Azospirillum brasilense: one gene and its partner. The main gene of each other region encodes a partner of the protein of the gene in region 2 in a complex. Links are inferred from orthologs where the notes say so. Each region holds a gene or a part of one and is shown on either strand. Other genes may lie near its edges.

Region 1 (8,339 bases), on a different replicon or contig from region 2:
GACGATGCCGCCTTCATGCTCGATCCAGCGTTCCGGCTGCGGCGGGGCCGGCACGCTCTGCGGCGGCTGGTCGTAGGCGGGGCGCAGCGGGTTGCTCCAGAAGGCATGCTTGATATGGGTCAGCAGCCGTTCCTGGTGGCGCCGCTCGTGCGTGATGCCGACGATCACGCGGTCGGCGATCTCCGGCAGGTCCGCCTCGTCGGCCTGATTCAGCAGGTGCAGCACCGCGGCGTTCACATGGTCGCGGTAGCGCATCACCTCCGCCGCGTTGGGCCGGGAGAGCAGGCGCAGGGTGGGGGAGGGAAGCTGGTGGCTGCCGAACCGGTCGTCGCGCGCCGCGAACAGCGTCAGAAAGGCCGGGTCGAAGGGCCGGTAACCGGGGTTGCAGGGCACCAGGACGGTGGTTTCGAACAGCCACGTCGTGTGGGCGAGGTGCCATTTGGCCGGGGCGCCGTCGGCCACCGACTGGACCATCAGGTCCTCGGGCGACAGAGGGGCGGCGAGTTCGGCGGTGCGGGCACGGATCTTCTGGAAACGGGTGGAAAGAGCTTGGCGAAGGGCGTCGCCGGACGGCTGGGCGTGCGTGGCGAGATGGGTGTCGGGCACGGGGGAACCTCCCTGCGGGAGCGGGTTTTCCGCGGCGGGAACGGCGCGGGAACGCGCCGGTATTTCGCCGGAGAAACAACAGGGTCATTGTGCCGCATGGCCCGACCATCCTGGGTGGCGCATCGGAGGGGGGCTTTCTCCGAATTCGCGCATCACACCCGCGGTGGGACCGTGGTCAGGCGTCCACCACCAGATGCGGACGGAAGGCGCCTTCGAGCGTCAGAAGAAGGCGCAGATACACAGCAACGCGCCGCGATGTCGTCGTCCGCTGTTCCAGGCAATCGCGGAGCTGGTTGGCGAGCGCCACATTCTCCGCCGTCTGTCCGGGCGGAAGCGCCGGGTGAGTCGGCGCCGCCATGTCGACGATGTGGTCATGATCGACCGACTGGGCCGCGACGGCCTTTTCGAGGAGCGCCGCCGCAATGCGTTCGATGTCCTCATCCCCCGGCGGCGGCTGGGCGAGGTTGGGGGCGAGGTGCGGCGGCGGGCGGCGGTTGGCGAGCTGCGCGCGCAGATTCTGCTTGATGCGCGCCCGCTGCCCAGCGTTCAGCGTGTCCAGCTCATCGATCTCGTCGAACAGCAGGTCGTAGAGGCGCCGCCGCTTGTGGTTGGCCTCGTCCTGGTCGCGGCGCTCCTGCCGCTCGCGCTCCTGCTGTTGCAGGTCCTGCCGATTCTGTCGCCGTTTCCTGCGGTCGGTCGCGCTGCCGGTGCGCTCCACCACGCCGGCCGAACGGACCAGAGGTTCCGGGCGTCCGATCGATCCGTCGGTCATGGCGACCTCCACCGAAAGTGGCTGGGACTGTTCAGTGTACCAACTGTCGCGATTCTGTCAAGGTGACGCTTTGGCCTGCGGCGGAGGCCCCGTTTCAGGTGAGCGTTGCTCACCCGAACACGCGGCGTACTCGTTTGTCAGGGGCGTGGCTCGGGCTCGACAGTGGCGCATCGCAAACGCAGGACAAAAGGACCGTGCCATGTCCCACACCGATTCCGTCAATCCCATCCTGTGCGTCACTGCTGGGGACATCGCCACCCTCACATTGAACCGCCCCGCCAAGCTGAACGCCATCAGCACGGCGCTGGCCGCCGCCATGCTCGACACGCTGGACGCGCTGGAGGCCGACGCGGCGGTACGCGCCATCATCGTCACCGGCGCTGGGGAGCGCGCCTTCTCCGCCGGGGCGGACATCGCGGAGTTCACCCCGGCCGTCCGGCGGGGGCCGGAGGCGGCGGTGCGCGCCTTCCGGCCCGGCCAGACGCTGTGCGCGCGGATCGAGTCCTTTCCCAAGCCCATCATCGCCGCGGTAAACGGCATCTGCTACGGCGGCGGCTGCGAGATTCTGGAGGCGGCACACCTCGCCGTCGCCAGTGAGCGGGCGAGTTTCTCCAAGGCGGAAATCAAGCTCGGCATGATGCCGACCTTCGGCGGGACGCAGCGGCTTCCCCGCAACGCCGGGCGCAAGCGGGCGCTGGAATGGCTGCTGACCGGCGACGCCTTCCCGCCCGCGACGGCGCTGGCGGTCGGGCTGGTCAATCAGGTGGTGCCCCACGACGCGCTGCTGCCCGCGGCCTTCGAACTGGCCGGGCGGATCGTCCGGCACTCCCCGGCGGCGGTGTCCGGCATCCTCGGGGCGGTTACCCGCGGACTGAACATGACCATCGGCGAAGGGCTGGCGGTGGAGACCGAGCGCTTCGCCCGGCTGGCCCCCGGCCCCGACCTGCGCGACGGGCTGGAGGCGTGGCTGGCGCGCTGAATCACGCTCCTTCCGGGGGATCGTCCGGCGTTTCGGTTTGCGCGGGCGCGCGCCGGTGTGCAGGATGCGGGGGTGGATGTGGACCGCTCCGCCCCCTATCTTCCGGGGCCGGGGCTTTTTGGCGTGGATGGCATGAGCGACGAGAACACCCTGTCCGAGAGCGGCGAATCCCTGGAAAACCGGCGCAAGCGGCTGCGCTTCCGGTCGTGGCACCGTGGCATGCGCGAGATGGACCTGCTGATCGGCAGCTTCGCCGATGCCCATGTCCCGGCCTTCGACCACGCGCAGCTCGACCGTTACGAGGCGCTGCTCGAACTCAGCGACCCCGACCTCTACAACTGGTACGCCGGGCGCGAGCCGCTGCCCGCCGAGCATGACACCGACGTCATGCAGCTGTTGACCAAGTTCCGCTACACGCCCCGTCAGGGGTCCTGAGGCCCGATCCTTGCCCAGCTTCGAACAGTTGCAGCCGGGACGCTCCGGCCGCCTTCTGGTCGGCGGCGCCCCCGCCGGCCATGACGCCCGCGTCCTCGCCGACCTCGCCAAGCGGGCGGGGAGTGCGGGACTTCTCCACGTCGCGCTCGACGACACCCGCGCCGCCCAGCTGGCGGAGGCGCTGGCCTTCTTCGCGCCGTCGCTGGAGGTGCAGGTCTTCCCGGCCTGGGACTGCCTGCCCTACGACCGCGTGTCGCCCAACGGCGGCATCGTGGCGAAGCGCATCGACACGCTGACCCGCCTGCTGGCGCGCAAGGCGGACGCGCCGCCGCTGGTCGTGCTGACCACCGTCAACGCCATGGTGCAGAAGGTGCCGCCCCGCGCCGCCTTCCGCGACGCGGTGTTCTCGGCGAAGCTGCGCGACCGGATCGACCTGGAGAAGCTGCAGCGCTATCTGGCCGGCAACGGCTACACCCGCGCCCAGACGGTGCGCGAGCCGGGCGAGTTCGCCGTCCGCGGCGGCATCGTCGACCTGTTCCCGCCGGGCACCGACGAGCCGCTGCGCCTCGACCTGTTCGGGGACGAGCTGGAGGCCGTGCGCAGCTTCGACCCCATGTCGCAGCGCACCACCGACAAGCGCGACGGCATCGACCTCAAGCCGATGTCGGAGGTCTTCCTGGACGAGGCGGGCATCGCCCGCTTCCGCTCCGGCTACCGGGAGCTGTTCGGCGCCGTCACCGACGACGACCCGCTCTACGAGGCGATCAGCGCCGGGCGCAAGTACGGCGGCATGGAGCACTGGCTGCCGCTGTTCCACGAGACGATGGAATCGCTGCTGGCCTACATGCCCAAGGCCATCCTGTCGCTGGACCATCAGGCGACGGAGGCGCGCGATTCGCGCATCGCGCAGGTGGTGGACTTCCACGCCTCCCGCGAGAGCATGATCGTCATCGAGAAGCGGACGGGCTCGCCGGTCTACAAGCCGGTGCCGGTCGGCATGATGTTCCTCGACGCCCAGGCCTGGGACGACCTGTTCGCCGCCCACGCGGTGGCGCAGCTCCAGCCCTTCGGCACGCCGCCGGGCATCAAGGGCACGCTGGACGCCGGCGGGCGCCGCGGCCACGACTTTGCCGAGGAGCGGGCGCGTCCCGACGTCAACGTCTTCGAGGCGGTGAAGGACCACATCCGGGCGCTGCGGGCCGACGGGCGGCGCGTGCTGGTGGCCGGCTATTCCGCGGGCTCCCGCGACCGTCTGATGACGGTGCTGGGCGACCACGGCATTCCGGGGCTGGAGCCGGCGGAGAGCGTCGAGGACGTCCGCCGCTTCGACCGTCACGTCATCGGCATGATCGTGCTGGGGATGGAACACGGCTTCACCTCCGCCGACATGGCCGTCATCACCGAGCAGGACATCCTCGGCGACCGCCTCGTCCGCCCGGCGGCGAAGAAGAAGCGCAAGGCCGCCAACTTCATCGCCGAATACACGGCGCTGGCCTCGGGCGACCTCGTGGTGCACATGGACCACGGCATCGGGCGCTACGACGGGCTGGAGACGCTGGAGGTGTCCGGGGCGCCGCACGACTGCCTGCGGCTGATCTACGAGGGCGGCGACAAGCTCTACGTCCCCGTCGAGAACATCGAAGTGCTGACCCGCTACGGGTCGGAGGACGCGCACGCGCAGCTCGACAAGCTGGGCGGGGCCGGCTGGCAGGGCCGCAAGGCCCGCGTCAAGAAGCGCCTGAAGGACATGGCCGAGGCGCTGCTGAAGATCGCCGCCGAGCGCATGCTGAAGAAGGCCGACCCGGTCTACACGCCGGAGGGCGTCTATCAGGAGTTCGCCGCCCGCTTCCCCTATCCGGAGACGGACGACCAGTTGAAGGCCATCGAGGAGGTCTTCACCGATCTCGGCTCGGGCCGTCCGATGGACCGTCTGGTCTGCGGCGACGTCGGCTTCGGCAAGACGGAGGTGGCGCTGCGCGCCGCCTTCCTCGTCGCCATGAGCGGCCAGCAGGTCGCCGTGGTGGTGCCGACCACGCTTCTGGCGCGCCAGCATTTCAAGACCTTTACCACCCGCTTCGCCGGGCTGCCGCTGCGCATCGTTCAGCTTTCCCGCATGGTCACCGCCAAGGAGCAGACCAAGGTCAAGCAGGAGCTGACGGAGGGCACCGCCGACATCGTGATCGGCACCCACGCGCTGCTCGGCAAGGGCGTGCAGTTCAAGCAGCTCGGCATGGTCATCGTGGACGAGGAGCAGCATTTCGGCGTGAAGCAGAAGGAGCGACTGAAGGAGCTGCGCGCCGACGTGCACGTCCTGACGCTGACCGCCACGCCGATCCCGCGCACGCTCCAGATGGCGCTGTCCGGCGTGCGCGAGCTGTCGCTGATCGCCACCCCGCCGGTGGACCGTCTGGCGGTGCGCACCTTCGTGCTGCCCTACGACCCGGTGGTGGTCCGCGAGGCCATCCTGCGCGAGCATTACCGGGGCGGCCAGACCTTCTATGTCTGCCCCCGCGTCGAGGACCTGCCCAAGGTCGCCGAGCGGGTGCGCGAGTTGGTGCCCGAGGTCAAGATCGTCACCGCCCACGGCCAGATGCCGGCCAGCGAGCTGGAAGAGGTGATGACCGCCTTCGACGAGGGCAAGTTCGAGGTGCTGCTCGCCACCAACATCATCGAGAGCGGCATCGACATCCCCAACGCCAACACGCTGATCGTGCACCGGGCGGACATGTTCGGCTTGGCCCAGCTCTACCAGATCCGCGGGCGCGTCGGCCGGTCGAAGGTGCGCGGCTACGCCTACCTCACCTACGCGCCGAACAAGCCGCTGACCGGCACGGCGCAGCAGCGGCTGCACGTCATCGAGACGCTGGACAGCCTGGGCGCCGGCTTCCAGCTGGCCAGCCACGACATGGACATCCGCGGCGCCGGCAACCTGCTGGGCGAGGAGCAGTCGGGCCACGTCAAGGAGGTCGGCGTCGAGCTGTACCAGCACATGCTGGAGGAGGCCGTCGCCAACGCCCGCGCCAACATGGACGGGCAGGTGCCGAGCGGGGCGGAGGACCAGCCCTGGACCCCGCAGATCAACCTGGGCACGCCGGTGCTGATCCCGGAGGAGTATGTCCCCGACCTGACGGTGCGCCTGTCGCTCTACCGCCGCATCGCCGATCTGGTGGACCGGGCGGAGATCGACGGCTTCGCGGCGGAGCTGATCGACCGCTTCGGCAAGCTGCCGGGCGAGGTGGAGAACCTGCTGGACGTCGTCACCATCAAGCAGCTCTGCCGTCAGGCGGGGGTGGAGCGGGTGGACGCCGGGCCGAAGGGCGCCGTGCTGACCTTCCGCAACAACAGCTACGCCGAGCCGGCCAAGCTGCTGACCTACATCAGCCAGCAGATGAGCCTGATGAAGCTGCGCCCCGACCACAAGCTGGTCTACACCCGCGAATGGGCCGACGAGGCCCAGCGGGTGCGCGGCGTCAACCGGCTGATGAGCGATCTGGCGCAGATGGCCGGCGGCGGCGCCGTGCCGAAGGGTGAGGCGCCACCGCCCCCGCCACCCCCGCCGCCGCCGCGCCCCAGCGCGCTGAAGGTCGGGTCCAAGTTCGGGCGGAACATCCCCTCGCGTCCCTTCGGGCGGCGCTGAGGCGATGAACAAGGAGAGCGGCCCCAAGGACAGGGGCTTGGCGAAGGCCCTGGCGCTTGGTGGCGACCGGCGGACCTTCGGCGACATTCCGACGGTGGCAGAGGCCGTGGCCGCCGATCCCGCCCGTCTGCCGGAACTGGTCGCCTGCCTGTTCGACGGCGACGCCGGGGTGCGGATGCGCGCCGCCGACGCGCTGGAGCGGGTGTCGCGCGGCGCCGCCCGTCTGCTGGACGCCTTCGCCGAACGGCTGCTGACCGAGGCGGCGGCGATCGAGCAGGCCGAGGTGCGCTGGCGTCTGGCGGCGATCCTGCCGCGCCTGACCCTGACCGGGGAGCAGCGCGAGCGGATGGTCGCGCTTCTGGAAGGCTGGTTCGAGAATCGGGCCAGCCGGATCGTGCAGAGCGCCGCGCTTCAGGCCATGGTCGATCTGGCGGCGGACGATCCGGAGCTTCGCCCGGTCGCGGCGGACATGCTGGGTCGCGCCATGCGCTCGCGCATCCCGTCGCTGGCCGCACGGGCCAAACGCATCCTCAAGCCGTTCGAGGTGGACCGCGCCACGCTGGACGCCGCCCTGCTGCCGGAGACCAAGCCGCTGACCCTGTCGGTCCTGCCCGACCGGCTGGCGGTGGCGCGGCTGGCGCCGGGGGACGGGATGCCCGGCTGGCTCGACTGGACCGACCCGCTGGTCAGCGCCACCCGCACGGGGGAGGAGCTGTCCATCCTCTGCCGCGAATCCCGCGTGCCGGACGGCGTGACGGCGGAGCGCGGCTGGCGCGCCTTCAAGGTGGAGGGGCCGCTGGACTTCTCGCTGTTCGGCGTGCTGGCGCGCATCGCCGTGCCGCTGGCCCAGGCGCGGGTGCCGATCTTCGCCATGTCCACCTACGACACCGATTACGTGCTGGTGCGCGACGACGACGTGGAGCGCGCGGCCGATGCGCTTAAGCGCGTCTGCACCGTCGTGGCGCCCCCCTGACCGTCACGCCTGAGGGGCCTTCTCCGCCTCGACGGCGGCGAGCACACCCATCTCCTCCAACTGGGTGACGGCGCCGGTCAGGCTGGTGGCGACGCGGTCGGCTGAGGTCTGGGATATGGCGTGCTCCGGCGCGTCGGCCTCGGGGTGGGCGCTCCACAGGCAGAGCAGGATCGGCACGTTCGGGCCGAAATGCAGGCGCAACCGGCGCACCAGCCGCCGGGCGTGCGACAGGGCGGACGGGTTCAGGTAGGACAGCACCACCGCCGACACGCCGGTCGGGGCCAGCGCGGCGATGGAGCGGACGGACACCTTCTCGCAGGGGATCACGTCGGCGCGCAGCCCGCGCGGGCGCAGCATGTGGCCGAGAAGCGCCGCCGCCGCCTCGTCCAGGTCGTTGCGGGCGCCGATGCACAGGACCAGCGGCGTGTCCTCCGCGGCGGGCGGCGAGGACTCCATCATCTCGTCCAGCAAGGCCACCATGCCCTCGGCCACCGCCTGCCGTCCTTCCGGGTTCAGGCGGTTGCGCTGGCGGTCCTGCTCGGCCAGCGACAGGGTGGGGATGAGCAGTCCGTGCCCGGCCTCCACCAGCCCGCCCTTGCTCATCTTCTCCTCGGCGATCTCCATGGCCTCGATGGGATCGCGGGCGAGCAGGCGCTGGTACAGCTTTGCCTCATCGGGCAGGACCGGGCGGTCGCCCAGCATCACTTCCAGGAAGTGAAGCTGCGGCACATGCCGCCCCAGCACGACGAGGCAGACGGTCAGCGGCGTCGCCAGCAGCAGGCCGACCGGTCCCCACAGCGTGGTCCAGAACACCGCCGCCACGATGATCGCCAGCGACGACAGGCCGGTGGCCGAGCCGTAGAGCCAGGGCTCCACCACGTTGTTGGAGAACAGCTCCACCGCCACGAACAGGGCGATGCAGAGCAGCGGCAGGGTC
Region 2 (7,502 bases):
CATCGCGGTGCCGAGCCGGGCGTGGACCATTTCGCCGTAGCGGTGGCCAAGCTGCTCCCCGCTCTGGAAGGCCAGGGTTTCGATGTCCGACCCGCTCTTGGTCGTCAGGGCCGCAATTCCCACCGCCAGGGAAAAGATCGTCACCGTCACGATGACGATCACCTGTTTGGCAACCAATGATTTTGTTTTAATCATAACCATCCCGCCGGAAGACTTTCTCGCTCATTCGAAAGAAAGTGTCCCATGGGATTGGTTAAGCGTCACTTATGACCTTTATTATAGTTCCGTGATAATTTTCCCGGAATTGCCGGGCCTCAGACCGCGACAGCGGGTGCGGCCTTTAGCCACCCCTCCAGATCCTCCAGCGCGCGGCGGGTGTAGGCGAGCTTGCGGTCGCGCCCGCGGATGCGCTCGTCCACCGGCGGGAACAGGCCGAAATTGACGTTCATCGGCTGGTAGGTGTCTGCGTTGGCGCCGCCGGTGATGTGGCCGAGGATCGCCCCCAGCGCGGTGGTGACCGGCGGGGCGGACGGTTCGCCGCCCAGACGCTCGGCGGCGGCGAAGCGCCCGGCGAGCAGGCCGACGGCGGCGCTTTCCACATAGCCCTCGCAGCCCGTCACCTGCCCGGCGAAGCGGATGCGCGGCTGCGCCTTCAGCCGCAGCGCACCGTCCAGCAGGCGCGGGCTGTTCAGGAAGGTGTTGCGGTGCAGGCCGCCCAGCCGCGCGAACTCCGCCTTCTCCAGGCCGGGGATCATGCGGAAGATCCGCGCCTGCTCGGCGTGGCGCAGCTTGGTCTGGAAGCCGACGAGGTTGTAGAGCGTGCCGAGCGCGTTGTCCTGACGAAGCTGGACCACCGCGTAGGGGCGGCGTTCCGGCTTGTGCGGGTTGGTCAGGCCGACCGGCTTCATCGGGCCGTAGCGCAGCGTGTCCACCCCGCGCTCCGCCATCACCTCGATGGGCAGGCAGCCTTCGAAGTAGGGCGTGCTCTTCTCCCACTCCTTGAAGTCCACCTTTTCGGCGGTCAGCAGCGCGTCGATGAAGGCACGGTACTCGTCCTTTTCAAAGGCGCAGTTGATGTAGTCCTTGCCGGTGCCGCCGGGGCCGGGCTTGTCGTAGCGCGACTGGAACCACGCCTTGGACAGGTCCACGCTCTCCAGATAGACGATGGGAGCGATGGCGTCGAAGAAGGCCAGCGATTCCTCGCCGGTAAAGCTACGGATTGCCTCGGCCAGTGGCGGAGAAGTGAGGGGGCCGGTGGCGATGACAACGCTGTCCCACGCCTCCGGGGGCAGGCCGGCGACCTCGCCGCGTTCCACGGTGATGAGCGGGTGTCCGGTGATCGCCTCGGTCACCGCGCCAGCGAAGCCGTCGCGGTCCATCGCCAGCGCGCCGCCCGCCGGCACCTTGTGCGCGTCGGCGCAACGCAGGATCAGCGAACCGCAGCGCCGCATCTCCTCGTGCAGCAGCCCGACGGCGTTGTACTCCGCGTCGTCGGACCGGAAGGAGTTGGAGCAGACCAGTTCGGCGAGCTGGTCGGTGCTGTGCGCCTCGGTCGGGCGGACGGGCCGCATCTCGTGCAGCACGACGGGAACGCCGCGCTGGGCGAGCTGCCAAGCGGCTTCGGACCCGGCGAGACCGCCGCCGATGACGTGAACGGGGGAAAGGGACGTATCGACCATATCAGCAACTTTCACAAAGTTGCCGAACAAGTAGACCGTCATTGTCGCCACGGCAAGACCAACCGGACCACGGTGCGGAATCGCGGCCAGGATCGTCCGCCGGTTCCGGCGATCCTGGTCGCTCGTCCGACGTGCGGTGACTTACTGGGCGGCGAGCTTCTGCTTCAGCCCGTCGAAGCCCGCGGTGAAGATGCCGGAGATCACCTTGCGCGATTCCTCGTCGCTGGCGCCGTTGGAGGTGTAGCGCGCCTTCCACACGACGCGCGTGCCCTTGCCCGCCGGTTCGGCCGACAGGGAGGCCGCGTAGTCCTTGACCGGCAGAGGGCTGGTCAGGATCGAATAGCGGATGCGGTGGCTGCTGGCGGAGGAGGAGAGCAGCCGCTCCTCGATCGCGCCGCCACCCTTGAGGGCCAGCACGCGCTCCTGCGCGCCGTCCTTGCGGCGCAGGGTGCAGCTTTCCACGGCGGGATGCCATGTGCCGAGGTTGCAGAAGGGGCCGATCTGCTGCCAGACCTTCTCGACCGGGTAGGGCAAGGTGGTCGATTCCGTGACCTCCACGGCCAGGGCCGGGCTTGCCAGCGTTATCAGGGTGGCCGCGACCGCGAACAGGGTGCGCATGGGGTTCCCTCCGTTGTTCGGCTGTTCCGGCGCGCATCGTTGGGCGCGCATTGAAATCCTAGCCGAGTAGGGAGGGATTGAAACTTGTACGTTGGTAGGACGAACAGTAGAGGGGCCGGCAAGACAACGGCCGGTCCCGCCTGTGCGGAGCCGGCCGTTTCATTTGAGAGCGAAACGAAAAGTCCTTATTCGCTCTTGGTCGTCGTCGTGCGCTCGGTGGTGGTTGAACCGCCGGTCGGCGGGGTGGTCAGGCTGGAGTTGCCGTAGTTGGGCGAGGTGGTCGTGGTGGTGGTCGTGGTGCTGGTGGACTCGTCGGTCCCGCAGGCGCTGACCAGCAAGGCCGCGCCGAAGGCCAGCGCCACACCGGACATCATGGTCCTGGACATGCTCCGTCTCCATCCTGTTTGGCGAATGATGAAGAGGAAACGCCCCCGCCGCAGCTTTGTTTCCGGGGCAAAAATCGGCCTTAAGAAAAAGGCCGGGGATGACCCCGGCCCGTCTTCATGCCCTTTTCCGGCTTTTCGGCTTCGCCTTCAGGTAGGGAGCCAGATACTGGCCGGTGTAACTCCGTTTGACCTTCACCACGTCTTCCGGGGTGCCCTCCGCGACGATCTCGCCGCCGCCGGTGCCGCCTTCGGGGCCGAGGTCGATGATCCAGTCGGCGGTCTTGATGACCTCCAGATTGTGCTCGATCACCAGCACCGTGTTGCCCTGGTCGACCAGAGCGTGCAGCACCTCCATCAGCTTTTCCACGTCGGCAAAATGCAGGCCGGTGGTCGGCTCGTCGAGGATGTAGAGGGTGCGGCCGGTGGCGCGGCGGCTCAGTTCCTTGGACAGCTTCACCCGCTGCGCCTCGCCGCCGGACAGGGTGGTGGCGGGCTGGCCGATGTGGATGTAGCCGAGACCCACCCGCTCCAGCGTCTCCATCTTGTCGCGGATGCCGGGCACGGCCTTGAAGAACTCCTTGCCCTCCTCGACCGTCATGTCGAGCACGTCGGCGATGGTCTTGTCGCGGTAGGTGACCTCCAGCGTCTCGCGGTTGTAGCGCTTGCCGTGGCAGACGTCGCAGGTGACGTAGACGTCGGGCAGGAAGTGCATCTCGATCTTGATGACGCCGTCGCCCTGGCACGCCTCGCAGCGCCCGCCCTTCACGTTGAAGGAGAAGCGGCCGGGGCCGTAGCCGCGGGCCTTGGCCTCGGGCAGGCCGGCGAACCAGTCGCGGATCGGGGTGAAGGCGCCGGTGTAGGTGGCCGGGTTGGAGCGCGGGGTGCGGCCGATCGGCGACTGGTCGATGTCGATGACCTTGTCGAGATGCTCCAGCCCCAGCAGCTCGTCATGCTCCGCCGGATGCTCGCGCGCCCCCATCAGCTTGCGCGCCACCGCCTTGTAGAGCGTCTCGATGATCAGGGTGGACTTGCCGCCGCCCGACACGCCGGTCACGCAGGTGAAGGTGCCCATCGGGATGCGCGCCGAGACGTTCTGGAGATTGTTGGCGCGCGCGCCCTTCACCTCCAGGAACTGGCCCTTGTGGCCGGGGCGGCGCTGGTCCGGCACCGGCACGAAGCGGGCGCCGGTGAGGAACTGGGCGGTAACGCTATCCGGATTGGCCTGGACTTCCGCCGGGGTGCCCTGGGCGATCACGGTGCCGCCGTGCTGGCCGGCGCCGGGGCCCATGTCCACCAGATAGTCGGCGGTGCGGATGGCGTCCTCGTCATGCTCGACCACGATCACGGTGTTGCCGAGATCGCGCAGCCGCTTCAGAGTCGCAAGCAGCCGGTCGTTGTCGCGCTGGTGCAGGCCGATCGACGGCTCGTCCAGCACGTAGAGAACGCCGGTCAGGCCGGACCCGATCTGCGAGGCGAGGCGGATGCGCTGGCTCTCGCCGCCGGACAGCGACCCGGAGCCGCGGCTGAGCGTCAGGTATTCCAGCCCCACCGCGTTGAGGAAACCCAGCCGCTCGTTGATCTCCTTGAGGATTCGGTAGGCGATCTCCTTGTCCTTCGGGCGCAGATGGTCGTTCAGCGTGCTGAACCATGTCGCCGCGTCGGCGATGGACATTTCCGCCGCCTGGGAGATGTGCTGGCCGTGCACCTTGACGGCCAGCGCCTCCGGCTTCAGGCGGGCGCCCTTGCAGGTCTCGCAGGGCTGGGAGGACTGGTACTTGGACAGCTCCTCCCGCATGTAGGCGCTTTCCGTCTCGCGGTAGCGGCGCTCCAGGTTGTTGACGATGCCCTCGAAGGCCTTGTTCGTCTGGTAGCTGCGCAGCCCGTCGTCGTAGGTCATCGTGATCGGCGCGCTGTCGGAGCCGTAGAGGATGGTCTGGCGGACCTTCTCCGGCAGCTTTTCCCACGGCGTGTCCATGGCGACGCCGAAATGCTGGGCGATGCTCTCCAGCGTCTGCACGTAATATTGGGAGGAGGAGCCGGCCCAGGGAGCGATGGCGCCCTTCTTCAGCGACAGCCGCTCGTCCGGAACGACCAGCATGGGGTCGAAGTAGATCTTGCTGCCCAGCCCGTCGCAGGCCGGGCAGGCGCCGAACGGGTTGTTGAAGGAGAACAGCCGCGGCTCGATCTCCGGAATCGTGAACCCGGACACCGGGCAGGCGAATTTCTGCGAGAAGACGGTCTGCTCGTGCGACTCGGCGTTCTCGACGAAGATGATGCCGTCGGCAAGGCCGAGCGCCGTCTCCAGCGAATCGGCGAGCCGGTTGCCCAGCCCTTCGCGGACGACGATGCGGTCCACCACCACGTCGATGTCGTGCTTCAGCTTCTTGTTGAGCGCCGGCACCTCGTCGATCTCGTGCATCGTGCCGTCGACGCGCACGCGCTGGAAGCCGCGCTTGCGAAGGTCCTGGATCTCCTTCTTGTACTCGCCCTTGCGGCCGCGGATGATCGGGGCCAGCAGCAGCAGGCGCGTGCCCTCCGGCATCGCCAGGATGCGGTCGACCATCTGGCTGACCGTCTGGCTCTCGATGGGCAGGCCGGTGGCCGGGGAGTAGGGGATGCCGACCCGCGCCCACAGCAGGCGCATATAGTCGTAGATCTCCGTCACCGTGCCGACGGTGGAGCGCGGATTCTTCGAGGTCGTCTTCTGCTCGATGGAGATGGCCGGCGACAGCCCCTCGATCGAATCGACGTCCGGCTTCTGCATCAGTTGCAGGAACTGGCGCGCGTAGGCCGACAGGCTCTCGACGTAGCGCCGCTGGCCTTCCGCGTAGATCGTGTCGAACGCCAGCGATGACTTGCCCGATCCCGACAAGCCGGTGATGACGATCAGCTCGTCCCGAGGCAGATCGACATCGACGTTCTTGAGGTTGTGCTCCCGCGCGCCGCGGACACTGATGTGCTTGTTCATGGAGTGTTCTTAGCCGAAACCGGAGGGGAAGGGAAGGCGCCAAAAAAGCTCCGAAAGCCCGGACAGATATGTGCCACGCGCAGGCGACTTGCCACCGGTACGCGTCCCTTTCCGGCCTTGCGGGACCCAGGGTCGCGGTGCGGGAATGCCAGGGGGCCGACGATGGGGAACCACCAAGGAATATGTTGGCGCCACGGACTCTGTCTGCTATGTTTGTTCATGGAGTGTTCTCTTCCATGCGGGCTGGGCGGGTTGATCCGGATGGAAGGGGCGAAGCGCTCCGGCGGCGGCGGTTGACCCGTGCCTGTCCCCCGTGCTTTGTGAAGCGCAAGGCGGGGCGGGCATGGACCGGACCACGGATCAAACCGGCCCTGCGAACAGACACCCCCGGTATCCGGACGCCCTTCCGCCGGGCGCCCGAACGGGTCGGATGGGATACCGGGAACCCGCGCTAGGAGACACGTGCGATGAATGTATGGACGTTTACGGGGCGCCTCGGCGCGGATGGCGAGCTTCGCTCCACGCAGAGCGGCGAAAAGGTTCTGGGCTTCCGCGTCGCCAACGACGTCGGGTTCGGCGACCGCAAGACCACCCAATGGGTGGACTGCTCCATCTGGGGCCGCCGCGCGGAGGCTCTGGCGCCGCACCTGACCAAGGGCAAGGCCGTGGTGATCTCCGGCGAGGTGACGATCCGCGAGTTCGAGAAGCGCGACGGCACCCGCGGCGCTGGCCTGTCGGTGCGTGTTGCCGAGATCGATTTCACCGGCGGTCGTGAGGGCGAAGGCGGCGGTGGTGGCGGTTACGGCGGGGGCGGTGGCGGCGGCTACGAGTCGCGTGGCGGTGGCGGTGGCGGTGGCTACGGCGGTGGCAGCAGCGGCGGTGGCGGCTACGGTGGTGGCGGTGGCGGCCGCAGCGGCGGTGGTGCTCCGCCCAAGCACGACGACCTGGACGACGAAATCCCGTTCTGACCACCCGGATGATCGTGAGGGAGGGGGCTTTCCCCTCCCGTCCGCCATCGGGCGAAGGCTTGTCTTCGCGGAACCTGCGCAGGCCGGGCTTGACGGGGGATGCCTGCCAACCCAGATTCCACGGCGAGCGTCCGTCGTGATCCAGGAGCAGCCATGGCACCCCAGCGCCGTCACTTCCTGCGTGCCCTTGCCGCCGTCGCGGTCGGTGGTGGCGCTGCGACCCTGTCGGGTCCCGCCGCGGCGTTCCGCGTGATTCCGAACGACGATCTGAAGGGCGTGCTGGACGAGGGCTGCGGCGCCACCGCCTATCATCGCCGGATGATCAACGAGGCGGTTCACGCCGCCGGCGTGTCATTGACGGAGGAGCAGCGCAACACGCTGCTTTCCCAGATGTCGTGCCCAACCTGCCGCTGCCCGCTCAACCAGATCGACAATCCCGCGGCTGGCTTGCGCTTTTAATGGGCCTTCGGGGGGGGGCACGACGCCGGGCGCGCCTGGCAACCAGTTCCTTCAGTCCGCGTGGGATGCGCTTGCGGTCGCCCCAGCGCACGATGATCCCGGCGGCGCGGCATTCGGCCGCCAGTTCGCGGCCATTCTCGTAGCGGTGCTGGTCGAGCAGCGGCCAGCCGTCCAACCCGCGGTAATCGAACGGGCGCCCGTCGAGGAAGTCCCGGAACCCGTCGAAGAATCGTGGATGCAGGACCACCGGCTTCGCCTCCCGCCAGGAGCGCGCGCCGTAGAAGCGGTTGTTGGTCACCCCGCTCATTGAAGCGATCCCGGAACGGCGCCCGGAGGAGTGTCCAGAACGGCCCGGCCCAACCGGTCGAGCAGACCGGCCGTCGCGCTTGGGCCATGCAGGGCGGCGAGCCGGTCCACCGATTCG

Evidence for each region. Proteins that work in one complex are often made in the same cells at the same time.
Region 1: the proteins of uvrA (region 2) and mfd are in contact, whole or in part, in a crystal structure (PDB 4DFC), measured with the Escherichia coli proteins. The link is inferred for Azospirillum brasilense from one-to-one orthologs.

Annotation. Positions count from the first base shown.
Region 1 is NZ_CP012914.1:1,847,693-1,856,031, reverse strand. The notes cover bases 2,414-6,629. They hold mfd (transcription-repair coupling factor), read left to right. Parts: upstream 2,414-2,802; coding sequence 2,803-6,429; downstream 6,430-6,629. Other genes in these bases: AMK58_RS31110 (ACT domain-containing protein), read left to right, coding at 6,467-6,629; AMK58_RS08570 (FAD assembly factor SdhE), read left to right, coding at 2,490-2,792. Also shown: ergothioneine biosynthesis protein EgtB, read right to left, coding at 1-606; AMK58_RS08580 (hypothetical protein), read right to left, coding at 782-1,378; AMK58_RS08575 (crotonase/enoyl-CoA hydratase family protein), read left to right, coding at 1,578-2,357; more of AMK58_RS31110, read left to right, coding at 6,630-7,402; AMK58_RS08555 (AI-2E family transporter), read right to left, coding at 7,406-8,339. UniProt on the Escherichia coli protein: Couples transcription and DNA repair by recognizing RNA polymerase (RNAP) stalled at DNA lesions. Mediates ATP-dependent release of RNAP and its truncated transcript from the DNA, and recruitment of nucleotide excision repair machinery to the damaged site.
Region 2 is NZ_CP012915.1:694,664-702,165, forward strand. The notes cover bases 2,599-5,977. They hold uvrA (excinuclease ABC subunit UvrA), read right to left. Parts: upstream 5,652-5,977; coding sequence 2,799-5,651; downstream 2,599-2,798. Other genes in these bases: AMK58_RS16955 (hypothetical protein), read right to left, coding at 2,599-2,683. In the rest of the region: AMK58_RS16940 (methyl-accepting chemotaxis protein), read right to left, coding at 1-162; methylenetetrahydrofolate--tRNA-(uracil(54)-C(5))-methyltransferase (FADH(2)-oxidizing) TrmFO, read right to left, coding at 315-1,679; AMK58_RS16950 (SRPBCC family protein), read right to left, coding at 1,821-2,297; more of AMK58_RS16955, read right to left, coding at 2,483-2,598; AMK58_RS16965 (single-stranded DNA-binding protein), read left to right, coding at 6,119-6,619; AMK58_RS16970 (hypothetical protein), read left to right, coding at 6,773-7,078; AMK58_RS29690 (hypothetical protein), read right to left, coding at 7,038-7,385; AMK58_RS16975 (hypothetical protein), read right to left, coding at 7,382-7,502. UniProt on the Escherichia coli protein: The UvrABC repair system catalyzes the recognition and processing of DNA lesions. UvrA is an ATPase and a DNA-binding protein. A damage recognition complex composed of 2 UvrA and 2 UvrB subunits scans DNA for abnormalities.